DNA from 2 places in the Caballeronia sp. INML3B genome. Region 2 is predicted to be linked to the other one. Evidence: predicted binding sites of a transcription regulator. Region 2 holds the regulator's gene; the other holds the start of a gene.
The links. Region 2 encodes FNR, which switches genes on or off when oxygen is low (the NO sensors DNR and NnrR bind a similar motif). Its sites were predicted from a motif close to TTGATNNNNATCAA; they were not measured.
Positions count from the first base shown of each region.

Region 1: cyoA (ubiquinol oxidase subunit II) is a predicted target of FNR. The motif match lies at 6,555-6,568, and genes of this name have one in related genera.

Region 1 is NZ_JALQDI010000056.1:308-10,238, reverse strand. Features, by position in the region: gene NCS58_RS24875 (SDR family NAD(P)-dependent oxidoreductase) at 1-516, opposite strand, end outside; gene NCS58_RS24870 (MFS transporter) at 527-1,828, opposite strand; gene NCS58_RS24865 (2,4'-dihydroxyacetophenone dioxygenase family protein) at 1,880-2,407, opposite strand; gene cyoD (cytochrome o ubiquinol oxidase subunit IV) at 2,597-2,929, opposite strand; gene cyoC (cytochrome o ubiquinol oxidase subunit III) at 2,929-3,537, opposite strand; gene cyoB (cytochrome o ubiquinol oxidase subunit I) at 3,537-5,546, opposite strand; gene cyoA (ubiquinol oxidase subunit II) at 5,550-6,437, opposite strand; gene NCS58_RS24840 (DUF2167 domain-containing protein) at 7,084-7,977, shown strand; gene NCS58_RS24835 (hypothetical protein) at 8,253-8,945, shown strand; gene NCS58_RS24830 (phosphatase PAP2 family protein) at 8,987-9,748, shown strand; gene NCS58_RS24825 (outer membrane protein assembly factor BamE) at 9,808-9,931, shown strand, end outside.
Region 2 is NZ_JALQDI010000064.1:39,955-49,885, reverse strand. Features, by position in the region: gene chrA (chromate efflux transporter) at 1-1,083, opposite strand, end outside; gene NCS58_RS27610 (universal stress protein) at 1,418-2,245, opposite strand; gene NCS58_RS27605 (universal stress protein) at 2,336-3,175, opposite strand; gene NCS58_RS27600 (NAD(P)H-dependent oxidoreductase) at 3,271-3,921, shown strand; gene NCS58_RS27595 (universal stress protein) at 3,949-4,389, shown strand; gene NCS58_RS27590 (hypothetical protein) at 4,424-4,969, shown strand; gene NCS58_RS27585 (hypothetical protein) at 4,986-5,411, shown strand; gene NCS58_RS27580 (DUF3564 family protein) at 5,422-5,874, opposite strand; gene NCS58_RS27575 (c-type cytochrome) at 5,895-6,281, opposite strand; gene NCS58_RS27570 (DUF1488 domain-containing protein) at 6,418-6,735, shown strand; gene fnr (fumarate/nitrate reduction transcriptional regulator Fnr) at 6,790-7,569, opposite strand; gene NCS58_RS27560 (response regulator transcription factor) at 7,759-8,412, opposite strand; gene NCS58_RS27555 (PAS domain-containing sensor histidine kinase) at 8,409-9,767, opposite strand; gene NCS58_RS27550 (universal stress protein) at 9,858-9,931, opposite strand, start outside.

The DNA.
Region 1 (9,931 bases), on a different contig from region 2:
CACGCGGATGCCGTCGGCGGCGTAGGCGATCGCGAGCGACTTCGTCAGTTGCGCGACGCCGCCCTTGCTCGCGCTGTACGCGGGCACGAGGCCGCCGCCGAAGAACGTCAGCATCGACGCCGTGTTGACGATAGCGCCACGGGTCTTCGCGAGCAGCGGGCGCGCGGCCGAGCACATGCGCATCGTGCCGTTGAGGTTCACGGCGATCACGCGCTCGAACGTTTCGATATCGTGCTCGTCGCCGCGACGGATCATGCCGGCGCAATTGACGAGCACGTCGAGCGTGTCGAGCGTGGCGAAGAGCGCGGCGGTGCTGGCGGCATCGGCGACATCGAGCGCGGCCACTTCGATGCCGTTGCCCAACGCGTCGCGCTGGGCATCGGTCGGCGCGAGACCGGCTGCAACCACGCGCGCGCCGAGCGCCGCGAACTGTTGCGCGATGCCCGCGCCGATGCCCTGGGTGCCGCCGGTCACGACGACGGTCTTGCCCTTGAAGAGATCAGATTGAAAAGTCATATCGTGAAGGTCAGACGGCGGGAATGGGTTCGGCCTGCTGCTCGGTATCTTCGATCGGCGAACGCACGACGAACATGTAGACGAGCGCGGCGGCGAACGCGACGCCCGCGCTGATCAGGAACGCGTTCACGAACGAGTGCGTCTTGTCGACCACGAGACCGGTGATGAACGGCGCGAACGAGCCGCCGAAATAGCCGCCGAAGTTCTGGATGCTGCCGAGCGACGCGACCATGTGGCGCGGCGCCGCGACGGAAACGAGCGCCCAGGCCGCGCCGCTCGCCATGTTGACGAAGAACATCGCAGCCGAGAGATAGACGATCGCGAGCGTGAGGTTCGGCGTGAACGCGGCCGGCACTGTGAAGAGCGCACCGCCGATGAGACCCGAGCAGATCGGCCACTTGCGGCTGCGGATCGGGGCGACGCCGCGCGCCATCAGTCCATCGGCGATGAAGCCCGACGACAGCATGCCGAGCGTGCCCGCGAGATACGGAATCGTCACGATCCAGCCCGTCTTCGCGATCGTCAGATGACGCTCATGTTCGAGGTATGCGGGCAGCCACGTCAGATAGAGCCACACCATGTAGATCACGCCCATGAAGCCGAAAATCATGCCCCACGTGGTCGCCTTTCCGAAGAGGCCGCGCCATTCCGCGAACGTCATGTTGCGTTCCTTGCGCTGCGTCGGCTCGCCTTCGGTCAGATGCGCGAGTTCGTCCGAGTCGAGCTTCACGTCGCGGCGATTGCGATAGACGATGTACCAGCCGATAGACACCGCGATGCCGAGCGCGCCCATGATGACGAACATGTTGCGCCAGCCGAACGACAGCAGCAGCACGGTAAGGATCGGCGGCGCGAGCGCGGGGCCGATCGTCGATGACGTGACGAAGATCCCCGTCGGTTTGCCGCGTTCGCGTTGCGCAAACCATTCCGACACCACCTTAGCGCCCGCCGGAAACTGCGGCGCCTCGCCGATACCGAGCGCAATGCGCGCCGCGAGGAATTGATGCAGGTTCGTCACGAGGCCGCCGAACAACTGCGCGACCGACCACACGAACATGCCGAGGCCGAGCATGATGCGCGCGCCGAAGCGGTCGAGCATCACGCCGATGGGCAACTGCGAGAATGCATAGGCGAACGAGAACGCGGAGAGCAGCAAGCCCATCTGCGAGGCAGAGAGGCCGAGCTCCTGCGTAACCGAGTGATTGGCAATCGAAAGCGTGCTGCGATCGAGATAATTCACGATGCCCGCGAGCATCAGAAAGGCGATCGCGACGACCTGAATGCGCTTCAGGCGCGGTGATTTTTCCAGCATTGTTGTCTCCTCCGGATGCTCTTTTGAGTCTGCGAGAGGTGGTTCGGGAAATTAGCGAATGAACTGGTCGACGAAATCCGCGCCGAGACCAACCGACTCATAGTGCTTGCGGCACATGTCGACTTTGGTGAACACGTCTTCGTAACCGGTGTAGTTGCCGTACGGGTCGCAATAGAACATCACGCCGTTCACCTGGAAGTAGGTGATCATCTCTTCCACGTCTTCCGGCACGTAGAGCGTGTGCGTTTCGCCGGGCGGCTCGAAGACGTAGCTGCCTTCGGTCGCTTCCCAGTCATGCTCGAGATAGCGCCAGCGGCCTTTCAGCACCATGCCGTGAACGGCTTGCGGGTGACGGTGGCGCGACAGCACGCCGGATTTGCGCACGCGCAGGAGGTTCATCCAGTAGCCGGTCGATACGTTCAGGCACAGCGGACGGAACCAGACGTTTTCCGCTTGCGGGACCCATTCGCGCTCGTCGGCGGGAATCGCGCAGGGGACGACGATTTCCTTTTGAGCTTCTTTCGGGAAGGGCAGTTGATACGGCGTCATGGCGTCCGCCGTGGGTTTTGGCGCGGTCATCGCGTCTCCTTGTCCATAATGTGGATCATAGATTCAAATTATGGACAAATAATCGGCCTCGTCGGGAAGATTGTCAAGATTCTTCACCGGATGCTGAATTCGTGCAGGATGACGGCCGGATCGCAAACGAAAAAAAAGCGGACCCGCAAGCGGGCCCGCCTTTCGATTCGCTCGGTGAGTCCGAGAGGCTTATCGCGCCATCATCAACATATGCACGTTATGCATCACCCAGACAGTGCCGACGATCAGGATGAACGACATGAGAATGGTGTAAGCAAACGACATCGCATGCCAGCGCTGTCCCTTCGACGCGTTCACGTGCAGGAAGAACACCACATGCACGATGACCTGCACCGCGGCCAGCACCGCGAGCGCGACGATGCCGCTCTCGCCCTTGAATGCGCCCGACGTTGCGGCCCAGAACGACGCCACGGTCAGCACCACGGCCAGCACGAAGCCGATGAGATACCCGCGCACGGTGACGTGCGGGACATCGCTCGAGTTGGTATGAGCATGTGCCATCAGACGACGCTCCCGAGATAGACGAAGGAAAACACGCAAATCCAGACGATGTCGAGGAAGTGCCAGAAGAGGCTCAGGCAGGCGAGACGACGCAACTCGCGCTCGTTCATCTCCGGATTGCTCGCGATCTGCACCGCCAGCACGACCAGCCAGATCAGGCCGATGGTGACGTGCAAGCCGTGCGTGCCGACCAGCGTGAAGAACGACGACCAGAACGCGCTGCGTTGCGGACCCACGCCTTCAGCGATCAGATGCGCGAACTCGTGCACTTCCAGCCACAGGAAGCCCGCGCCCAGCACGAACGTGACGAAGAGCCACGCGAGCGCTGCGCCCGACTTTCTGCGAGTCGCCGAGATCATCGCGAGACCGAAGGTCAGGCTGCTCGTGAGAAGCAGCGCCGTTTCGTACGCGACGTCCGTGAGGTTGAAAAGATCCTTGCCCGTCGGGCCGCCTGCTGTCTGCATCGCGAACATTGCGAAGGCCGCGAAGAGTGACGCGAACAGCACGCAGTCGGTCATCAGGTAGGCCCAGAAGCCGAACACCGAATGCGACTGGTGCTCGTGCTCATGGCCGTGCGCGTGCTGCGCGGAAAGTGTCGATTGCGACATTACATTGCCTCCAGTTCGAGTTCGCGCTCCGCGCCGGCCTTCACAGGCGACTTCGGCGGGCGATTGCGCTCTTCGGTCGACTTCACGGTCGCAGCCGGGATGATGAAGCCCGCGTTCTCACGGAAGCTATAGCCGATCGCCGTCGCGACGACGCCAACGAGACCCACGACCGCCAGCCACCAGATGTGCCAGATCGCGGCAAAGCCGAATGCGAGGGCGAAGAGACCGATTGCGAGACCCGCGCTCGTGTTCGACGGCATGTGGATGTCGCGGTACGGACGCGTGTCGACGCGGCCATGTTCCTTGGCATCGGCGAAATCGTCGAGTGCGCGCACAGCCGGGATATTGGCGAAGTTGTAGACGGGCGGCGGCGAGCTGATCGTCCACTCGAGCGTGCGGCCGTTCCACGGATCGCCGGTGATGTCGCGATAGGCAGGCTGATTGCGGCGGATGATGCTCACCACGATCTGCAAGACCTGGAACACGACGCCCAGCGCGATGATCCCGACACCGATAGCGGCGACGATGAAGAACGGCTGCCATGCCGGGTTGTCGTAGTGATTCAGGCGGCGCGTCGCGCCCATGAAGCCGAGGATGTAGATCGGCACGAACGCGACGAAGAAGCCCACGAACCAGCAGATGAACGCGTTGCGGCCGAGCTTTTCGTCGAGCTTGAAGCCGAACACCTTCGGCCACCAGTACTGCACGCCTGCGAAGTAACCGAACACCACGCCGCCGATGATCGCGTTATGGAAGTGCGCGATCAGGAACAGCGAGTTGTGCAGCACGAAGTCCGCGCCGGGAATGGCCAGCATCACGCCGGTCATGCCGCCGAGCGTGAAGGTGATGACGAAGCCGATGGTCCACAGCACCGGCGTGGTGAACTGCACGCGGCCGCGGTACATCGTGAAGAGCCAGTTGAAAATCTTCACGCCGGTCGGGATGGAGATGATCATCGTCATGATGCCGAAGAAGGCATTGACGTTCGCGCCCGAGCCCATCGTGAAGAAGTGGTGCAGCCACACGAGGAACGACAGCACCATGATGCAGCACGTCGCCCAGACCATCGTCTTGTAGCCGAAGAGCGGCTTCTTCGAGAAAGTGGCGACCACTTCGGAGTAGATGCCGAAAGCGGGCAGAACCAGGATGTAGACCTCAGGGTGACCCCAGGCCCAGATCAGGTTCAGGTAGACCATCGGATTGCCGCCGCCGTCGTTCGAGAAGAAGTGCATGCCCATGTAGCGGTCCAGCGCCAGCAGCGCGAGCGCCACGGTCAGGATCGGGAACGTCGCCATGATCAGCACGTTGGAGCAGAAGGCCGTCCAGGTGAAGACGGGCAGCTTCATCCACGTCATGCCGGGCGCGCGCATCTTCACGATCGTGACGAAGAAGTTCACTCCGGTCAGCAGCGTGCCGACGCCGGACAACTGCAACGCCCAGATGTAGTAGTCGACCCCGACGCCCGGACTGAACTGCGTCTCGGAAAGCGGCGGATACGCGAGCCAGCCCGTCGACGAGAACTCACCGATGAAAAGCGACAGGTTGATCAGGATGGCGGCCACGGCCGTCATCCAGAACGAGAGCGAGTTGATGAACGGGAAGGCCACGTCGCGCGCGCCGATCTGCAGGGGCACGACGAGGTTGAAGAACGCGACCAGCAGCGCCATGGCCATGAAGAAGATCATGATGGTGCCGTGCGCCGAGAAGATCTGGTCGTAGTGATGCGGCGGCAGATAGCCCGGTGCATCGAGCGCAATGGCCTGCTGAATGCGCATCATGACGGCGTCGGCGAAACCGCGTACGAGCATCAGCCCGGCGACGATCAGATACATGACGCCGATGCGCTTGTGATCGACCGAAGTCAGATACTCGCGCCAGAGCCAGCTCCACTTTCCGAGTTTGGTGATAAGGGCGACGGTACCGAGTGCGAGGATCGCCATGAAGACGGTCGCCCCCATGATGATGGGCTCGTGGTACGGGATCGCCTCAAGCGTTAATTTGCCGAACATGGCTTACCCCTTTGTTACACAATTTTCGCCATTCACATCGAAGCGGCCATTGTTGTATTTGGCGACGATGTTTTTGAAAAGCTTCGGATCAACGGTCGAGAAGTAGCGTACCGCAACCTTCTCGCTCGGGCGTGCGACGCCGGCGTAGACGTCCATGCTCAACGCCTCGGGCGCGCTCTTGACTTGCTTGAGCCACGCGTCGAAGTCGGCGTTGGACATCGCCAGCGCGCGGAACTTCATGTCGGAGAAGCCCTTGCCGCTGTAGTTCGCCGAGATCCCCGCATAGTCGCCCGCGTGATCGGCCAGCAGATGCAGACGCGTCTGCATGCCCGCCATGGCGTAGATCTGGCTGCCGAGTTGCGGGATGAAGAACGAGTTCATCACCGAATCCGACGTGATGCGGAAGTTCACCGGCGTGCCCACCGGAAACGCGAGCTGGTTCACCGACGCGACGCCCAGATCCGGATAGATGAACAGCCACTTCCAGTCCAGCGCCACGACTTCGACGTTGATCGGCTTGACGTTCGATTCGAGCGGCTTATAAGGATCCAGCTCGTGCGAGGTCTTCCACGTCAGGATGCCGAGATACAGGATGATGATCGCGGGGATGATCCAGACGACGACTTCGATGGCCGTGGAGTGCGCCCACTTCGGCGCGTAGGTGGCGTTCTTGTTGGACGCCCGATAGCGCCATGCGACGAACAGGGTGAGCAGAATCACCGGGACGACGACCAGAAGCATGGCGTAAGTCGCGGTGGCGATCAGCGAAGATTCCGCTGCGCCAATCACGCCTTTCGAGTCCAACACCTCCAGCTTGCATCCCGAAAGACAGAGACTGGCTATCAACCCCGATAACAATGGCACTGCTAAACGTTGGGTATTTTCATTCATTGCATTCGCTGGTTTCTATGATCGAAGCGTCCCGGGAAGAACGCCACTGCACGGCTTTGCGCCGCGTCAAGATCATGCCACGCGCGATTTTTCGCGATGGCGCGAATGTTTGGAAAATTGTTTCAGATCAAACCGATGCGACAGGGTGTCGCGCAGGATGGGGCCTTGCCGGTGTGTCCGGAAGAGGGTAGGGGAGTCTACAACGAACGGATGAGGTCGCGGGTGTCATAAAGCGTGGCGTGGGAGCGCGCGGCGACCCGCCGCAATACGCCATGCCGACGCTTATGCGGCAAGCCAATTCTCTTCGTGCGTGCGGGCGCGCGCTCGGCTCGCAAGCCGCACCGCGACGCGAGCGGTATCCGAGTCAGGTCCTCCAAGCCTTCGACTCGGAATGTGCTGATTTTTATTGCCTGAGCCCGGCATCAGAATGCCTGCGCCAGCGAAGCTACCTCAAGAGGGAACGCCTCCCGCTATCTGCGAACGACTGCCATGCGTACCCACATGGCGTGGCGAACGCCCCGCCGTGTACGCGCGTCCATGCCGAAAGATCCGCGCAGCGCCGTTGCACACGAGAAAGATTGAGGACTGCAATCGTTATAAATATATGGACGCAAAAATTCAACGCATGAAGTCGTTCGGAGCAAGCATGCTCCTTGGAATCGCATTGCAGTGGACGGTCGCATCCGCGCACGCGGATAGTTCGGCCAACAATAAACGCGAACTGGAAATGGCGTGGAAGGCGGCGCAGGCTGCGGCAATCGTAGGACCTGCCGACATTCCTCTGAGAGACCAGGCCAAACTCAAGATCGGGAACGGCGAGGTGTTCATCCCCAAGGCCCAGGCCGACCGGCTGATGAAAGCGAACGGCAACAGCGAGGACCCGGATCGCATTGGTCTGGTCGTGCCGACCAACGATGACGAATGGATCGTCGATGTCGATTACATCGCCTCGGGCTATATCAGGGACGACGAGGCTAGGGACTGGAACGTCGACGATCTCTACAAGTCCCTGAAGAAAGGCACCGAGGCGGCGAATGCGGACCGTGAGGAGCGAGGTATTGCTCCGGTCGAAATCATCGGATGGGTGGAACGCCCGCATTATGACGCCGCGAAGCGCCACCTGATCTGGTCGATGGCGTCGCGCTCGAAAGACGAGCCCGCCGGCGCGCCGCAGACGATCAACTACAACACGTACGCGCTCGGGCGCGAAGGTTACATAAGTCTGGATCTGATCACCGACAAGACCACGATCGACAAGGACAAGCGCGCCGTGCAGGCATTGCTCGCGGGCCTCGATTTCAACAGCGGCAAGCGTTATGCCGACTTCGACGCGAAGACCGACAAGCTGGCGGAATACGGCCTCGCGGCGCTGATAGGCGGTGTTGCGATGAAGAAATTGGGCCTCTTCGCGCTGATCGCTGCGTTCGCCGCGAAGTTCTTCAAGGTCATCGCGCTGGCGGTCGTCGCACTGGGCGGCGGTCTCGTGAAGTGGTTCAAGCGCAAGCCGAAGCCTGATTCGCACACGACGCCGGATGCGTAGCGGGCAGTCATGCGCGCTCCGCGGCGGCGCACGCTCGAGCTAGGCCGTTTCGACTAGCGGCACATCGTCGCTTCATCCTCACGGCGGATAGGCGTTTCGTGCGACGCTCCTTACCATTCGGAGCCTGCGTCTGACAATATTCCGCGTGCACCCCAGCCGCGGTGATATCCGTCACCTAAGCGTCCCATAAGCTTCAGGCGCCGAAAATGTAAGTTTCGTTCCTGAATGCGGAGCGTTCCGGCGCGTTTTGCGCGCCGCGGTCTCCGCTGGCGCGCATGCCCTCCACCGACCGAATCTCCCAGCTTCACGCCGCGGAAGTTCCGTGGCGCTATTACGATCTCGCCAAGTCGCGCGTGCAGGCCCACGAACCGCCGGCGCCCGGCGAGGTCTGTCTATGGCTGGTGCCGAGCGAATTCCGCTTTGCGTCGGCGTCGAATATTGGGAACTGGCTCAGTCCGGCCGAGCGCAAACGCGCGCGCCTGCATCCGAACTCGGCGCTCGGGCGGCGCTTCGGCGTCGCGCGCGCGACGCTGCGTCTCGTCCTCTCGCACATGCTGCACTGCGAGCCCGACCAGGTGGGCGTGGAGGACGAACCCGGCGAACGCATCGTCGTCACGCACCCGCTCGTCGAGGGCACGATTCATGTCGATGTCGCGTACTCGGGCATCTGGATCGTGATCGCGGTGGCATCGACGAGAATAGGGCTCGGCCTGACCGTCGAGACGACCGGCGCCCACGACACGGACGCCAGACAGCTCATGTGGGGCGAAGCGGCGCGGATCGGCAGACTGCGCGCGGCACACGGCACAATGCACGACGACGCCTCGCCGCCCGACTGGCGCGGCCTCACGCTGCCGATGCCCGGCGGAATTTGCGGCGTGCTTGTCGTCGACCAACCCGTCGCGCGTGTGCAGGCGTTCGGGTGGGAAAGGCCGTTCGAGGCGGAGGGGAGCGCAGCCGCGTCCTGAATCCGCACGAGCGCCGGGCAATTCGGGAGAAACAGGACATCATGGATTACACGGCGCTCGCGCAACGCCATGCGGTCGCGATCATCGCGATCGTGCTCTTCGTCGTTCCTTCCATCGCGGCCTGCGCCTCGGCCTATGCCGCGCGGGACAGGCGGGCGTCGGGCACCACCGTCGCGGTCGCGGCGTCCGTGACGGCCGCACTGGGCGCGGCGGTGTTCGTCGCCATTGCAATGCGCATTGCGCACGGCACGGCGTTTTCATCGGCGGATCAGCGTGTGCTCGACGCCGTGCGCGACGGCACGCCCGCACTCGCCGCGCGATGGTTCGCCAGTCTCACGCATCTCGGCGATCCCTGGTTTCTCACGCTGCTGTGCGCGCTCATGTGCGTGGCGCTGATTTTCACGCGCCGCTTCGGTCTCGCCGTGTATTTCGCCGCGGTTACGAGCGCGGGCGGCCTGCTCAACCATGCGCTCAAGGCGATGATGCGCCGCGGCCGCCCCACCGGCTCCACGGTGCCGCTGCCCGAAAGCTTCGCGTTCCCGAGCGGCCACACGTTCGGATCGATCGTCTGCTACGGCATGTGCGCGTACGTGCTGCTACGCCTTGCGCCCACGCGCCGCGATCCGCTCATCGTCGCGCTGGCGTGCTTCATCGTGCTCGCGATCGGCACGAGCCGCGTCGTGATCGGCGTGCACTTTCCCGGCGATGTGATCGGCGGTTTCGCGTCGGGCGGCGCGTGGCTGGCGGCGTGCATCGGCGTGGCGGAACTGGCGCGGCGACGCTCGCCCGCACTTTCAGATTAAGTCGATTGTTCCGCCAGAGCGATGTCGGTAGCTTCAGACCTTTTGCGAGGACTGAAGCGATGCTCAAATCGAAGGCGTGTGGCGCAGTGGGGCTGGTCCTGATCGTGGTCGGCCTGAACGGATGTTCCGTCCTCAGCAAGGATCCCGATCCGCAGCAATACATGAGCCGCGTGAAAATCGGCA
Region 2 (9,931 bases):
CGCATGCGCAAGCAGCCCGACCACCGCCGCATTGATCCCGGCGAGCGGCCCCCGCATGGCCGTGTGCCGGCTCGCTGCTTCCCAGAAAGGAAGCGCGCCGGCGACGAGCAATAGCCCGGGAAGAAAGATGGCGATCGTCGCGATCGCCGCGCCGCCCCACGATTGCGGTACGCCGATGCTCCATCCGAGAAACGTTGCAAACGTGAAGAGCGGCCCCGGCAACGCTTGTGCTGCAGCATAGCCGCCGAGAAAGAGGTTCGTGCCGATCCAGCCCGAGTCGACTGTCGCCGCTTTCAGCAACGGAAGCACGACATGACCGCCGCCGAACACCAGCGCGCCGGAACGAAAGAAAGCATCGAATAAGCGAATGCCTTGAAGTCGCGTGACGTCGGCGACGACCGGAAGGACGATCAATAAGACTGCAAAGGTGCTCAGACAAGCGTATGCCGCGACACGCGAGAATGGCACGCAAAAGATGCTCGCGGAGTCGATCGATGCGGCTTCGGTTTCATACGCAATCGAAGGTCGCAAGAGCAGCGATCCGAGAAACGCGCCTCCGAGGAGCACCATCCATTGGCTCCATGCCAGAGGCGATATGAAAAGACATGCTCCGGCGAGCAGAGCGATGGCGGCATGTCGCACTCCGGGGCACAAGCGCCGCGCCATGTCGAGCAGCGCTTGAGTCACGATCACTACGGCAGCCAGCTTCAGGCCGTGAACGAGCGCGTCTCCGAGCGTGTTATGAAAAGCGAAGGGTGCTGCGATCGCGACGGCGACCATGGCGACGACAGAGGGCAATGTGAAGCCGCACCATGCCATGAATCCGCCCAACCAGCCGGCCCTGAGCAATCCAATCGAGAATCCCACCTGGCTGCTTGCCGGGCCGGGCAAGATCTGACACAAAGCGACGAGTTGAGCGAATTGCGCATCATTCAGCCATTGCCGACGCGTGACGAATTCATGGCGAAAATAGCCGATATGAGCGGTAGGACCGCCGAAAGACGTCAAGCCAAGTTTCAGGAAGGCGAGAAAGACCGATCGCGCAGCGCGCGAGTCAAAGGATTTCGGCTTCGCTCGTAGCATCTTTTCATTCTTCTGTTGCGACCGTGGAAGCGTGCATTATGACCTATGAGGGCAGCGGTCTTGTCGCGTCTTTGCAATCGCAGTGCTTTGTGCCAGGAGCGGAAACATTTAACGCAAATCAAATGACGACCGCCTCGCGATCTTTAACCTGTACCTTCAAAGCAAGCATTTGCGAGTCGATGCAATGGGAAAGATCATTGGATTAGTCGGCGTCGTCGTGTTGATAGTTATCGTCGTTGCTGTCCTTGTCGTTCAGTGCACGATTTGGCGAAACGCCGATTAGAGAGAATCGACGGGATTCGCCAAGGCGTGTCGCTGACAGCAACATATCTGCTCAATGCGACAGAAGAACAGGAAGCGTCGATACCTGCAGGAGATTGTTGGTCACACCGCCCAGCACCCTTTCGAGTCCACGCGAATGCGCATAGGCGCCCGCGACGAGCATGTCCGCATGCACACGGTTCGCTTTGTCTATCAACGTCATCCCTGTGCTTTCGCCGCTCACGCGAGGCGTCGAGGAGAAACTCGCGCGAATGCCTTGACGATCCAGATAAGCGGAAATTTCGATACCTGCGGGCGCTTGTATGTCTCTATGGCGCTCGACGGTCATGATCTCGACGAATCGGGCACGACGCAAGATGGGCAGCGCATCGGCGACTGCGCGCGCGGCTTCGCGGCTGTCGTCCCACGCAATGACCACGTTCTCGCCGATAGTCGCAAAGTCGCCCGTTCGCGGCACGAGCAGCACCGGGCGTCCCGCACCGAGCACGACGTCCTCGACGAAATGCCGCGCAACGAAAGCATCGGGATCGTCAGGATCATCCTGTCCGAGCAGGATCACGTCGGCATGGCGGCCATGTAACGTGGCGGCATCGAGTACGGAGCCTGCCGGCGCACGCCACTCTGCGTTGATACCGGCCAGTTCGGCAGCGCGCTCGAATGCTTCGCGCGCCCGGTCGAGCGAGGTTCGGCGCTGTTGTTCGTATCCGTTGCGTAGCAGGGGCTCTGCCGGCTCGAAAAGGTGATGAACGAGGTCCTGACAAACCAGATAGAGACCGATGACATGCGCATCGAAACGGCGGGCGATGTCCAATGCATACCGGGTCCGCACATCGCAACGCCGGCTGTTATCCAGATGGACGAGAATGGTTTTCCAGTTCATGACGTCGTCTCCTCGAGAGCCATCGAGCCATAGGGTCTTTCGTGCGATCTCGCGGGCACGAGCAGGACCGGGCACGATGCGATACGGGCATCAGTGGGACATCAATACCGGCACGGTCATCGACGCGAGGAAGGTTCGCGTGGCGCCGCCGAGCACGAGTTCCTGCCAGCGCGCATGTCCATAGCCACCCATGACCACCAGGTCCGCATTCAGATCGGCAGCGCGGGAAAGCAGCATTTCACCCGCGGATGCGTTCGGAGTAACGCCGCCCGATGAGACTTCGGCCTTGATGCCATGCCGCGCGACGCAGGCCGCGATGTCCGCGCCCGGAATGCGGTCGTCGCCTGCTTCCCGCCGCGGCGTATCGACGCTCACGATCGAGACACGCTCGGCCGTCTTCAGAAAGGGCAGGGCGTCATGCACGGCGCGGGTCGCTTCGCGGCTGCCGTCCCAGGCGATCATCGGATGTTTTCCGACCGAGGCGAAGAAGCCCGTGTACGGGACAAGCAGGACCGGTCGGCCCGAGGTGAGGATGGTGGTCTCCGGAAAGTGGTCGCCGACGTAAGACTCCGGATCGGCCGCATCGTCCTGGCTGACGACGATGAGATCCGCGCAGCGCGCAAAACGGGGAATGGAATCGTTCGCTCGTTGCTGTGTTTCGATCCATTCACCCGACACGCCCGCGCGCTTGATTTCCGCATGAAACAGCCGCTCGATCGCACCGCGCTGTTCGCGCCGCCTGGCCGCGTGTTGCTCGTAGTACTCGGCGGTACCCGCCATGATGTTGAAGGCGCGCGGGTCGGGCTCGAACACCGCAAAGAGCCCGATGACATGCGCGCCGAAGCGCTTGGCGAGCTGCAACGCGGTTTCCAGTCTGGGATGCGCGCGCACGCTGGTGTCCAGGTGCACGAGAATGGTCTTGTAGCTCATCGGATGGCTCCTCGAGTCGAATTGCGCTGCATGAGTGCACATGCCCGCGTGTTCTTCACTGGCACCCAGTTTATGGAGGCGGCTCGACGGCGCGGTTGACTCAGGTCAACGGCGCCGCGCTTTATCGAAGGGACCGGTTTGGATTGACTCAGGTCAATCGGCAACACCATGACGGGGATACAGTGGCCTCGTCAGATCGTCATCATCGAAATGTCATGAATGAGTCGCGGAGAATGCAGATGTCCAAAGTGCTCGTAGTTTGCTTTTCTCGCAGCGGCACAACGCGTGCCATAGGTGCGGCATTAGCGGAGCGGCTGCACGCCGACTTCGAGGTCATCACGGAACCGGTCGATCGCTCGGGGCCGTTGGGCTATTTGCGCTCTCTCGCCGATGCCGTGTTCACGCGAAGTGTGCATATCGAGGAATCGCGCCGCGATGTGGCGAATTACGACGTGGTCGTTGTCGGGACGCCGGTATGGGCCGGTACGATCAGCGCGCCGGTACGCGCATGGCTCGCTATCCACCGGCGCAAGCTGCCGCATGTGGCCTTTTTCTGCACGCAGCAAATGCGAGGCGATGCCAAGGTTTTTCGCGAGATGACGAAACTCGCCGGCAAGCAGCCGGTCGCGCGTTGCGCCCTTACAGCCCGGCTGGATGCACAGGCGAAACAGCGCTTCATCGAGATTTTCGTGGATCGTATCGAGCGCACGCTGGCGCGAATCGACAATCTCGAATGGGCCGTGTAAGCGGTTAATAGGAAATCGGAGTTATCAATGTACCGGAACATCATGGTCGCACTCGACGGAAGCGAACCGTCGCAACGTGCATTGGACGAAGCGATCCGTTGTGGAAAGGGCTCGCAAGCGCGAGTGCGCGCAGTTTTCGTCGCGGATGCGGCGGCGCTGTCGTCATATCCGGTGCGTCATCGCAACGAGGTGTTCAGCAACGCGCGCCGCATGCTCGACGGCGCGCGGGAGCGCGTTCAGGCGGCCGGTCTCGAATGCGAGACACAACTGCTGGAAACCGAAAACACAACGGACACGGTTGCGCGATGCCTTCAGCGCTTCGCGACGCAAACGCAAGTCGACATGGTTGTCATGGGCACGCACGGCCACACCGGTATTCGGCGGCTGGTCCTCGGCAGCGTCGCCGAAGCATTCTTGCGACATTCGACTTGTCCGGTGCTTTTGATCCGATCACTCGCTCAGGCGTGACGCAACGCTTGCTGAGACCCTGCTGGGCTACGGGATGCTGTCGCTCACGTTTGCGAGTATCGATGACAGGCCGGCATCGTCGATGAAAAGCTTTGATGCGGAGCACGAAATGAGGAAGCAGTGCATGGGGACAGTATTGCTTCTGGGACTGGCGGCTTGCGCATCCGATGCACGCTGGAACCAGTTTCGGCAGACCGAGCCCACCCTCGTGGAGGCGCGAGAGTTTGCAACGATCGACTGCTCGGGAAGCGACGAATGTGCGCAACGTTGGGACCGCACGCGCCAGTACGTCGCGCGCTATTCAGCCACTCGCATACGTCATGCGGATGCGGCTGCGATCGAAACGGGCCGGCCGCTCGAAGCCGGCGTGGTGTATCTGTGGGCTACGCGTACGCCGGCGGCACCGGGCAGCGGGCGCGCGCGCATCAGCTTGAAAGGCATGTGCCGCGGCATGTATGGCATGGACGGCGGCCCCGGCTGGCTCTACGCGCAATGCGCCAGTCAGATTCGCAGCATCGAGATGAATTTCCGGGGCTTCGTCCTGGCGCCGGCTGAAGGCTGCGCGGACGATGCTGCGTGATCGAGCATCACTTGACATGAGTCAATTCGGTTACGCATTGAAAGCGGACGATGAGTGGACGTCGCAACGTGCGAAGAACGCCGGATTCATCAGCAAAACCGGCAAGGACAAAGTTCGGTGGGGGAGGAAGATCATGGGGCTCGGCATGCAAATCGCCTATCAGGGCTTTGTCGGTAGTAACGACGTCGAACGCGCGGCCGGTGTCGAACTCGTGCGACTCGAGCGCGCCGCGAAAGACATCGCGAACTGCCATCTGACGATCGAAGCGTATCGGGATCAGTCTGGAGACCGCCGCTATGATGCGCGGCTCGATCTCGTGACGCGTGATTTCGATCTTATTCCAGTTGAACACGCCTCGGACCTGGATGTCGGCGCGGCGATTCATCAGGCATTCGACAACGCGATGCGCTGTCTTCAACACATGCGCTTTTCGTCGAACTGAGGCGTTCGGCTCACGTTGCGAATGGGCCGGGACCGCGTGTCTGTGCGCTTCCTTCACCCAGGACGTCGGGCTCGTCGGAAAAGATCTCGTGTTCAGCAAGCGTAGTTTCGCTGTCGACGCACTGGATGTGCCAATACCCTGCGTTCGGGGCACGAGGCGCGTTTGAGTCGCCGCAGGCAAAGACTACGGCTCGTCCGCGCTCGCACGTCACAAGTTCCGCGGTGCCGGACACTACTTGCCGCGCCGCGAGCACCAGGCCCTCGAGCATGGCGACAGGAGCAGAAACGTCGGGACCGCGCAGCAGGGTGCCGCCCGGCGTGAGTTCCCACGTTCCCCATGATGGCAGCTCGATGCGGTCATGCGCTTCCCGCGACCAGCGTCCGCGTTCCTTATCGAGCCATAGCACCGCAAACGCCGATTCGGCTTCTCGATTAAAAGCGTCGAGCTTGATGGTGATTCGCATAACGGTCTCCTGCGAAGTGGTCAATGACGCAATACCCACTCGACTAACGTATGGGCGTCTTCAGGCGAGAGCGGGCCGCCACGCTCCGCGGGCGAGGGCATGGCCATGTTTCCCCAATGCGCACGACCGCCGACGCGCAGTTTGTGTTCGAGCATGATGTGCGCGCGTGGGTCGTCGCGGTAGCGGTTGGCGATCTCCTGAAACGATGGAGCGAGGAAAGGCGCATCGTTGGTGTGGCAGAACATGCAATGCTGCTGGTCGATGAGTGCGCTCGGTTCGGGCTGGGCGAGCGCGCGCGATGCGATGAGCAGCAGTGCGGCAAGAAGCGCACCCAGTGCGACATGTCGGGCGTGAACGCGCGGGCCATCGGATCGCGCGCGATGACCGAGAAAGCGGTGAGTGTGCATGATCGGTGAGAGAAGTGTTCACACATTGATCATGCGGGTGCTTCTCTCGCGGGCGTTGATCTGAGTCAACGCCGGTCATGGGTCGAACGCAAACACTGAGTGGTGTACGAGCCGACATCCGCGAGGAAGCGCGATCATGAACATCAGCTTTCCAATCCAGGCGCCCGCGTATCTCGGCGATGAGCCCGCGCTCATGTTCTGGGCGCTCGTGGACGACACGCGCATTGAATGCACCATATCGGCGGAAGCGCTCCAGGATCATTTCGGCGCAGCGTCCTCGCGCGAGGACGACCTCCAACGCGCGTTCGAGATGAACCGCGCCGTCATAGAAGGGGCAGCAGAACAATTGCTGACCAGCGTCGGCTGCAGACCGGTCGTGCTTCGCAGCGGATACTTCCGGTTCAGCAGTGGAGGCGCTGCTGCGGGCACGCATCGGACGCGCCCGGTCAGGTGACGGTTTCAGTGTGCGGCCGACATTCCGCCAGGCGTGCAGACACAGATCCGCCGCTCACACCCTTTCGAGCCCTGCCTGATCCAGTATCCGCACTTCCTTGCCGCGCGCATCGACCACGCCGGCCTTTTGCAGTTTGGAGAACATGCGGCTCACCGTCTCCAGCTTGAGGCCCAGATAGCTGCCGATCTCCTCGCGTGTCATGCGCAACAGAAACTGTGCGGGGGAATAGCCTCGCGCCTTCATGCGCGTCGAGATGTTGAGCAGGAAAGCCGCGACGCGTTGCTCGGCCGTCATCGTGCCGAGGAGCATCATGAGGTTGGATTCGCGCACGATCTCGCTGCTCATCAGTCGATGCACGTGATGCTGGATCGTCTTGACCTCGCGGCAAAGCAGTTCGAGCAAGTCGAAGGGGATGATGCAGACGACGCTGTCTTCGAGCGCGATCGCGTCGCACCCGTGGTGATCCGAGCTGACTCCGTCGAGCCCGAGCGCGTCGCCTGCCAGGTGAAAGCCCGTGACTTGCTCGTTGCCGTCACGATGCATGACGACGGTTTTGAAGCAGCCGCTACGCACGGCGTAGACGCTCTGAAAGGCATCCCCGGATCGATAGAGCGTCTCACCGCGCCGCACGGTCCGGGTCGAGCAGATGATCGCGTCGAGCCGCTCGTATTCATCCGACGAGAGACCGCTCGGCATACACACGTGCTGCATCGAGCAGGTCGAACAGCGCGCACCCTTGCGTGTTTCCGAGCTATCCGCGATCTGGAAAGTGCGGCGCGGGACCGGCGCTTCGGATTGTCGGAGGATGGATCGGCCTTCGCTCACTGGGAACATGGTGTGTCTCCTGTCGAACCGGGGTTCGCGCGCGCGAGGCGGATGCCGGGGAAGTCGGCGTCTCGATGCGCGGCGGATGATTCCATGCGTCGAATTATTGGCCGCGCTGTCTCGAAATTAAATCGGCGGCGGCGGAAAGTTCGGTAGGGATTTCGGCAGGCGTGTAGGGAAATCCTGACGAGCGAACGCTTACGCGTCGTCGTTATCGTCGTCGAAAAGCTTGTGGCGCACGGCATAGCGCACGAGGGCGGCCTCGTGCGGCATCTGCATTTTCTCGAGAATGCGCGCCTTGTATGTGCTGATGGTCTTCGCGCTCACGGACAGCGCCTCGCCGATCTGGTTGATGGACTCGCCCGCGCAAAGCCGCTGAAACACCTCGAACTCCCGGTCCGACAAGCGTTGATGGGGCAGCGCGTCGGCAGGCTCGGTCAGGCTTTGCGCGAGGCGCTCGGCCATCGAGAGGCTCACGTACACGCCGCCCGCGGCGACCTTGGTGACGGCAGCCAGTAATTCCGCGCTCGCGCTTTCCTTCGTCAGATACCCCGACGCACCGCCCTTGAATGCCCGGGCGGCGTATTGCTGTTCGGCATGCATGGTGAGTACGAGAATGCGTAGCGCGGGCCTTTCATCCTTGATCTGCTTGAGGAGGTCGATGCCGCTGCGGCCCGGCATGGACAGATCGAGCACCAGCACCTGCGCCGGCGTCGAGCGCACCAGCGCGAGTGTGCTCGCCGCGTCGCAGGCTTCACCGGCCACCTCGAAACCACTCGCGTTGCCGAGAATGTGGCGCAGGCCGTCGCGCACCATCGCGTGATCGTCCGCAATCAGCACTCTTGTAGTCATGGTTGCGATTCCCTCTCCGCCACCGCTTCGCGTGGCAGGACGACTGTCAGCACGAAGCCGCACTCGGGCGTCGAATCGATGAACACGCGCCCGCCCAGTGCATGCGCGCGTTCACGCACCCCGATCAAGCCGAACGATTTGCCGTTCGCGGCCGGCAAGGACGAGGCGCCGATGCCGTCGTCGCCCACGCGCAGCACGCAGTTGGCAGCATCGGCGTTGAGCGACACTTCGACGCGGCTCGCGCGGGCGTGTCGCACGATATTCGCAAACGCCTCCTCGATGATACGGAAGACCGCGGTTGCGGCATCCGCGTTGAACGCGAGATCGCCGGTATCGAGATTGTGCCTCACGTCGATGCCGTGGCGCCGGATGAAATCATCGACAAGCCAGTCGATGGCAGCCGATAACCCCAGGTCGTCCAGCATGACGGGCCGCTGATCCGATGCGATGCGTCTGAGCGAGGCGATGTTGCGGTCGATAAGCCCAACCATGTGCTGAAACTGAGCGGCAACGTCTTCATTCAGCAGTGTGTGCGCGCCAAGCTGTGCGTGCAGCGCGAATATATTCATTTTGAGCGCGCTCAGCGTTTGCCCGAGATCATCGTGCAAGTCGCGTGCGACGCGGCTCTTTTCCTGCTCGCGTACTTGCTGGAGATTGGCCGAGAGCGCGCGCAATTCTTCGCGCGAACGCTGAAGCTCGGCCTCGGCCTTCACGCGCTCGGTGACATCGCGAAGAATCACGGTGAACAGCTTGCCGTCGTCATCTTCGACCTGCGATATCGATGCCTCGATGGGAAACTCCTCGCCGTCGGCGCGCAGGCCGTATAGCACGCGCTGCGGGCCCATCTGACGATCCGATACCCCCGTGCTTCCGAAGTGCCGGACCTGGTGCTCATGCGCCGACCGGTAACGCTCGGGGATGAAGCGCGACAGCGGCCCGCCGATCGCGTCGCTCGCCGCGCACCGGAACACGCGTTCGGCCATGGGATTGAACAGGACAATACGTTGCGTCGAATCGACTGTGATGATGGCGTCCGTCGTAGACCGGATGATGCCGTCGAGCCGCGTGTGGCTCACGGTTGTCGAACCGGCGCTCGCCCGCCTGACGCGTTGCGTGGAAAGTAGAAGGATGGCGCTCGCAAGCAGCAGGGCGCAGATCGCGGCGGCCGCCAGCAGCCACGCCCGTGCTGCGACAGACAGCGTACAAATCGAAGGCAGGTATTGAACGCCGATCCAGCACACGCCGAAGAGTGTCGCTCCCGCCAGCAGTGCTTGCCCGGTTGCTTCGCGCGACGAGGCTCGTCGAACGTGCTGGCCGTTCGCTTGCGCGGGACTTCGACCTTCGTTTTCGCTCATACGCTTCGGCGGTCCGTGCTTGCGTGTCGTGAAGCTGCGCAGTAAGGGAAGTGCGAATTAATTATAGGGTCGACGCGCGCGCCGCCGGGATCAGTCGGCAGTTTCTGCGGTTTGCTCCCGGCGTTGCGCGTCCTCTTCGGCCTCGCGTCCCGGCACGAGCATCA